Linked DNA regions of Pleomorphomonas sp. PLEO. The protein of the gene in region 2 interacts with the protein of the main gene of each other region in a pairwise test. Links are inferred from orthologs where the notes say so. Each region holds a gene or a part of one and is shown on either strand. Other genes may lie near its edges.

The links.
Region 1: the proteins of rho (region 2) and nusG interact in binary tests that used the Escherichia coli proteins (3 or more experiments, as listed by UniProt). The link is inferred for Pleomorphomonas sp. PLEO from one-to-one orthologs.

Annotation. Positions count from the first base shown.
Region 1 is NZ_CP166625.1:4,104,824-4,107,908, reverse strand. Bases 65-2,832 are described here. They hold nusG (transcription termination/antitermination protein NusG), read left to right. Parts: upstream 65-1,067; coding sequence 1,068-1,598; downstream 1,599-2,832. Other genes in these bases: rplA (50S ribosomal protein L1), read left to right, coding at 2,201-2,832; rplK (50S ribosomal protein L11), read left to right, coding at 1,767-2,195; secE (preprotein translocase subunit SecE), read left to right, coding at 843-1,040; tuf (elongation factor Tu), read left to right, coding at 65-457. Also shown: more of tuf, read left to right, coding at 1-64; more of rplA, read left to right, coding at 2,833-2,908. UniProt on the Escherichia coli protein: Part of the processive rRNA transcription and antitermination complex (rrnTAC). The complex forms an RNA-chaperone ring around the RNA exit tunnel of RNA polymerase (RNAP).
Region 2 is NZ_CP166625.1:605,954-609,083, forward strand. Bases 216-3,028 are described here. They hold rho (transcription termination factor Rho), read left to right. Parts: upstream 216-895; coding sequence 896-2,161; downstream 2,162-3,028. Other genes in these bases: hemJ (protoporphyrinogen oxidase HemJ), read left to right, coding at 216-643; mnmE (tRNA uridine-5-carboxymethylaminomethyl(34) synthesis GTPase MnmE), read left to right, coding at 2,404-3,028. Outside these bases: hemE (uroporphyrinogen decarboxylase), read left to right, coding at 1-209; more of hemJ, read left to right, coding at 209-215; more of mnmE, read left to right, coding at 3,029-3,130. UniProt on the Escherichia coli protein: Facilitates transcription termination by a mechanism that involves Rho binding to the nascent RNA, activation of Rho's RNA-dependent ATPase activity, and release of the mRNA from the DNA template.

The DNA.
Region 1 (3,085 bases), 3.5 Mb from region 2 along the record:
CGAGATCGTCGGCATCCGTCCGACCACCAAGACGACGGTGACCGGCGTTGAAATGTTCCGCAAGCTGCTCGATCAGGGCCAGGCTGGCGACAACATCGGCGCTTTGCTGCGCGGCACCAAGCGTGAAGACGTCGAGCGCGGTCAGATCCTGTGCAAGCCGGCTTCTGTGAACCCGCACACCAAGTTCAAGGCGGAAGCCTACATCCTGACCAAGGAAGAGGGTGGCCGTCACACGCCGTTCTTCACCAACTATCGCCCGCAGTTCTACTTCCGCACGACCGACGTGACGGGTGTGGTGACGCTGGACGAAGGTGTCGAGATGGTGATGCCGGGCGACAACGTGACGATGAACGTCCAGCTGATCGTTCCGATCGCCATGGAAGAGAAGCTCCGCTTCGCCATTCGTGAAGGCGGTCGTACCGTCGGCGCAGGCGTCGTCGCTTCCATCGTCGAGTAATAATCAAGTTCCGGCGGCGACAGCCGCCGGAATATCCCGGATTTGCAGGTTGATTCACAGCCAAGCCATTCGAGAGAAAAAGAAATTGCCGTGCGGGGCTTGCTCCGCCGGCAAGAATCGGTAAGAAGGGCGCACCGCGCTTTTGGTGCTTGATCCCGAAGCCGGTTCGGCTATAAGCGAACGGATTGGCATCCGCGAGCGGAAGTCTAGGGGTATAGCTCAGTTGGTAGAGCGGCGGTCTCCAAAACCGCAGGTCGTAGGTTCGAGCCCTACTGCCCCTGCCATTTCCCTCTTGCACGGACCTGCCGAACGCTATAGATAACGGTTCCTATCTCGTGGCGCGCGGAACAGCCGTTCCGCGCGCCCGACCGTCATGAGTGGATGTATGGCCAAGACTAGCCCCCTTGAGTTTCTGCAGCAGGTTCGGACCGAGGCCGGCAAGGTCACTTGGCCGACCCGTCGCGAAACTGCGATCACGACAACCATGGTCTTCATCATGGCCATCCTCGCGGCGATCTTCTTCCTGGTTGCCGATATGATCATGAACTGGGGTGTCGGGTTGCTGCTCGGCCTCAGCGGCTGATAAACAACCGCCGAGCGGAGCTACGACATGTCAAAACGCTGGTACATCGTGCACGCCTACTCGAATTTCGAGAAGAAGGTGGCCGACTCCATCAAGGAGCAGGCGCAACAGCGCGGTCTCGCGCACCTCTTCGAGCAGGTTCTTGTGCCGACTGAGAGCATCACCGAGGTGCGTCGCGGTCGCAAGGTGTCGGCCGAACGCAAGTTCTTTCCAGGCTACGTCCTGGTGCGCATGGATATGACCGATGAGGCCTACCACCTTATCAAGAATACGCCGAAGGTGACGGGCTTCCTGGGATCCGACAACAAGCCGGTTCCCATTCCCGACCGTGAGGCCGAGCGCATCATAAATCAGGTCGAAGTTGGCGTCGAACGGCCCAAGCCGTCCGTCAGTTTCGAGATCGGCGAGCAGGTCAAAGTGTCCGATGGCCCGTTCGCTTCCTTCTCCGGCCTCGTGGAAGAGGTCGACGAAGAGCGTAGCCGTCTCAAGGTAGCGGTTTCGATCTTTGGTCGCGCCACGCCGGTCGAGCTGGAATACGGTCAGGTCGAAAAGGTCTGACGCAAGTTTGCGGTGCCGGTTACCCGGTGCCGCGTCCGTCATCCGGCGTGCCGGATGGCACCCACCCCGTGGGAGAGGGGCCCCGGCCATCGCCGCCGGGACAAGGTCCTCCGACCACGAACCTGAAGGCGAACCGGTGTTGCCGGATGCGCTGACGAGGAGAAGAAAATGGCGAAGAAAATCACCGGCTACCTGAAGCTTCAGGTGGCGGCCGGTTCGGCGACCCCGTCGCCCCCGATCGGCCCCGCGCTCGGTCAGCGCGGCCTGAATATCATGGAATTCTGCAAGGCGTTCAACGCGCAGACGCAGGGTATGGAAAAGGGTATGCCGATCCCGGTGCTCTTTACCATCTATGCCGACCGCTCGTTCACCTTCAAGCTTCGCACGCCGCCGATCTCCTACTTCCTGAAGAAGGCGTCTGGTGTCGACAAGGGCTCGAAGACGCCTGGTACCGGCTCTGCTGGCTCCGTCACCAAGGCTCAGGTGCGTGAAATCGCCGAGAAGAAGCTCGTCGACATGAACGCCACCTCCATCGACGCCGCCATGCTCATGGTTGAGGGCTCTGCCCGCTCCATGGGCTTCAAGATTGCGGAGTGACCGATATGGCCAAGCTTCCCAAGCGCGTCGCCGCTAGCCGTGAAGGCATCGATCGCAAGAAGTTCTACCCGCTGACCGAGGCCCTCGGCCTGATCAAGGAACGCGCCACGGCGAAGTTCGACGAAACCGTCGAAGTCGCCATCAATCTTGGCGTCGATCCTCGCCATGCCGACCAGATGGTCCGTGGCGTTGTTCAGCTGCCGCATGGCACCGGCAAGACCGTTCGCGTCGCCGTGTTCGCCCGTGGCCTCAAGGCCGACGAAGCGACCGCCGCTGGCGCCGACATCGTCGGTGCCGAGGATCTGGTCGAGTCCATCCAGAAGGGCGAGATCAACTTCGATCGCTGCATCGCCACTCCGGATATGATGCCGCTGGTCGGCCGTCTCGGTAAGGTGCTTGGCCCGCGCGGCCTGATGCCGAACCCGAAGGTTGGCACCGTGACGCAGGATGTCGCCGCCGCCGTCAAGGCGACCAAGGGCGGCGCGGTCGAGTTCCGTGTTGAGAAGGCGGGTATCGTCCATGCCGGCGTCGGCAAGGCGTCGTTCACCGCCGATGCGCTGCTCGACAACATTCGCGCCATCATCGATGCCGTCCAGAAGGCTCGGCCGGCGGGTGCCAAGGGCACCTACCTGCAGCGCCTGTCGGTCTCCTCGACCATGGGCCCCGGCGTGAAGGTCGAAATCGGTTCTCTGAGCGCCGCGTCGGCGTCCTGATGAGAATTTCCGGTCCATATTGGACCGGCTGCCCTGAAAAGGGCCAACAAGCTTCTCGCCGGCTTCGGCCGGCGAGATCGGTAGCCTCCCGAAGGGCTTGCCCCAAGGGAAGCTTCCGACCCTGTCCGAGATTGCGGGTGTCCGGCATCTGCCGCGACCTAAGCCAACGGACCGATC
Region 2 (3,130 bases):
TGCAGCCGCTCGTCGCCGTTCAAGGCAACCTCGACCCGCTGCATCTCGTCACGGGTGGGGATATGCTGGATGCCGCTGTTGATCGAATCCTTGCCCGGTTGGGTGAGGGTAGGCTGATCTTCAACCTCGGCCATGGCATCACGCCGGACGGCTCGATCGACAATGTCGCGCGCATGCTGGCACGAGTGCGTGGTGTTGGGGGACGATAATGGGTCTCGGCTATGACTGGATCAAGATCGGCCACCTGTTTTCGGTGATCGCCTGGATGGCCGGTATCTTCTATTTGCCGCGTCTTTTTGTGTATCACGCCGATGCTGAGACCGGCTCAGTTCAGTCCGAAACCTTCAAGGTGATGGAACGCCGATTGCTGAAGGGCATCATGCGGCCGGCGATGTATGCCACTTGGGTTTTTGGTCTTTGGCTTGGAGTAAAGGGAGCATGGTTTTCCACGGCGTCCTGGCTGTGGTTGAAACTCCTCTTCGTGCTCGGCCTGACCGTCTATCATTATCAGCTCGATGCTTGGCGCAAGGCCTTCGAACGGGATGCGAATCAGCATGCCGCGCGCTTCTTCCGCATGATGAACGAGCTGCCGACGCTGATCCTCTTCGCCATTCTTGTGCTGGTCGTACTGAAGCCGTTCTAAAAGCCAGTACGAGACCTCGTAGTCCCTGAGTCTTGCCGCGCCGGACGGAACAGGGTATAGCGAAATCGTCCCTCACTTCGCGGACAGGCGTATCCAGGCCGAGAAGGTCTGGAGAGTTTCCCCCCGCGGCGGTTCCCCACCGTTGCTGCCAGCCCGCGTCCTTCGGAAAAGATCGTCGATGCGTATCCCCAAGCAGGGGAATTTTTTGTTTTCGACTTCGATTCCTTTTTCCAGCCAAGAGATGCCTTGTCCATGTCGGAGATGAAACTCCAGGATCTCAAGAAGAAGACCCCCACCGAACTTCTGGCCGTTGCGGAAGAGGTCGAGGTGGAAAATGCCTCGACCATGCGCAAGCAGGAATTGCTGTTTGCCATTTTGAAGCAGCTCGCCGAGCAAGAAGTCGATATCATCGGCGAGGGCGTTGTCGAAGTGCTCCAGGACGGCTTTGGCTTCCTGCGTTCGCCTGACGCCAACTATCTGCCGGGTCCTGACGACATCTACATTTCGCCGGCGCAAATTCGCCGCTTCTCGCTCAGGACCGGTGATACCGTCGAAGGGCAGATTCGTAGCCCCAAGGAGGGCGAGCGCTATTTCGCGCTGCTCAAGGTCAACACCGTCAATTTCGAAGACCCCGAGAAGGCGCGCCACAAGGTGCACTTCGACAACCTGACGCCGCTCTATCCGGATGAGCGCTTCCGCATGGAAGTCGAAGGCGTCCCGTCGAAGGATTTCTCGGCCCGTGTCATCGATATCGTGGCACCGCTCGGCAAGGGCCAGCGCGCGCTGATCGTCGCGCCGCCGCGTACCGGCAAGACCGTTCTGTTGCAGAACATCGCCCACTCGATCACCACCAACCACCCGGAATGCTACCTGATCGTTCTTCTGATTGACGAGCGCCCGGAAGAAGTGACCGACATGCAGCGTTCGGTACGGGGCGAGGTGGTTTCCTCGACTTTTGACGAACCGGCGACACGCCACGTTCAAGTAGCGGAAATGGTCATCGAAAAGGCCAAGCGTCTGGTCGAGCATGGCCGCGACGTGGTCATTTTACTTGATTCGATCACCCGCCTCGGTCGCGCTTACAACACGGTGGTGCCGTCTTCCGGCAAGGTGCTGACAGGTGGTGTCGATGCCAACGCGCTGCAGCGGCCGAAGCGCTTCTTCGGCGCGGCTCGAAATATCGAACAGGGCGGGTCCTTGACCATCATTGCCACCGCGTTGATCGATACGGGCAGCCGTATGGACGAGGTTATCTTCGAAGAGTTCAAGGGCACTGGTAACTCGGAAATCATCCTGGATCGCAAGATCTCGGACAAACGCGTGTTCCCGGCCATCGATATCCAGCGTTCCGGTACCCGCAAGGAAGACCTGCTGGTGGTCCCCGACAAGCTCAAGAAGACCTTTGTTCTCCGTCGTATTCTCAATCCGATGGGGACAACGGACGCGACCGAGTTCCTGCTGGACAAGCTCCGGCAGACGCGGACCAACGGCGACTTCTTCGATTCCATGAACACTTGACATCCGGCTCGTGTGTTTCACGTGAATCATCGGCGGATATCGATTCGTCGCCGTTCCAGTTCCTGCGCGACATACAAAGGGCCCATCGGGCCCTTTGCCATTTGTGCGGCTCGGCCATTCTCATATTGGCCAAGGGAACTCGCCCGGCTCGGCATCTTGAACGAATGATCAAACCAAAGGATTGAGTCGTGTCCGATACGATCTTCGCCTTGTCGTCCGGGGCTCTGCCAAGTGGCGTCGCGATGGTCCGAGTCTCCGGACCTGACGTCCGATTCGTACTCGAAACAACCGTTGGCCAGTTGCCAGCACCTCGCCACGCGACCTTGAAAACCTTCCGTGGCGTCGGGGGTGAGGTCATCGATCGTGGGGTGGTGTTGTTCTTTCCGGCTCCAGGCAGTTTTACCGGTGAGGACATTGCCGAGTTCCATTTGCATGGTGGCAGGGCGGTCGTTGCGGCTTTTGTCGCCTTTCTTGGAAGTCTTCCGGGAACGAGGCTCGCCGAGGCTGGTGAGTTTACCCGTCGTGCCTTCGACAATGGTCGGCTCGATCTCACGGAAGCGGAAGGCCTCGCGGACCTCATCGTTGCCGATACAGAAGCCCAACGGCGTCAAGCCGTGCGTCTCGCTGGTGGCGCCTTCCGGACAAGGGCCGAGGACTGGCGGCGGCGCCTGATCGATTTGCGGGCCTACGTCGAGGCGGACCTCGATTTTTCCGACGAGGAGGATGTGCCGGAAGATATTTCCAGCGCCGTCGGCACTGGGATTGGTGCCTTGCGGGCGGAGATGGAGCGTGAACTATCGGCTGGCCAACGTGGCGAGCGTATCCGCGATGGCTTTGAAGTGGTGGTGCTTGGTCCACCCAATGCCGGCAAGTCCAGTCTGGTCAATGCGCTGTCCGAGCGTGAAGTCGCCATTGTTACCGACATTCCCGGCACGACCCGCGATCTCCTGGAGGTCCATCTCGATCTCG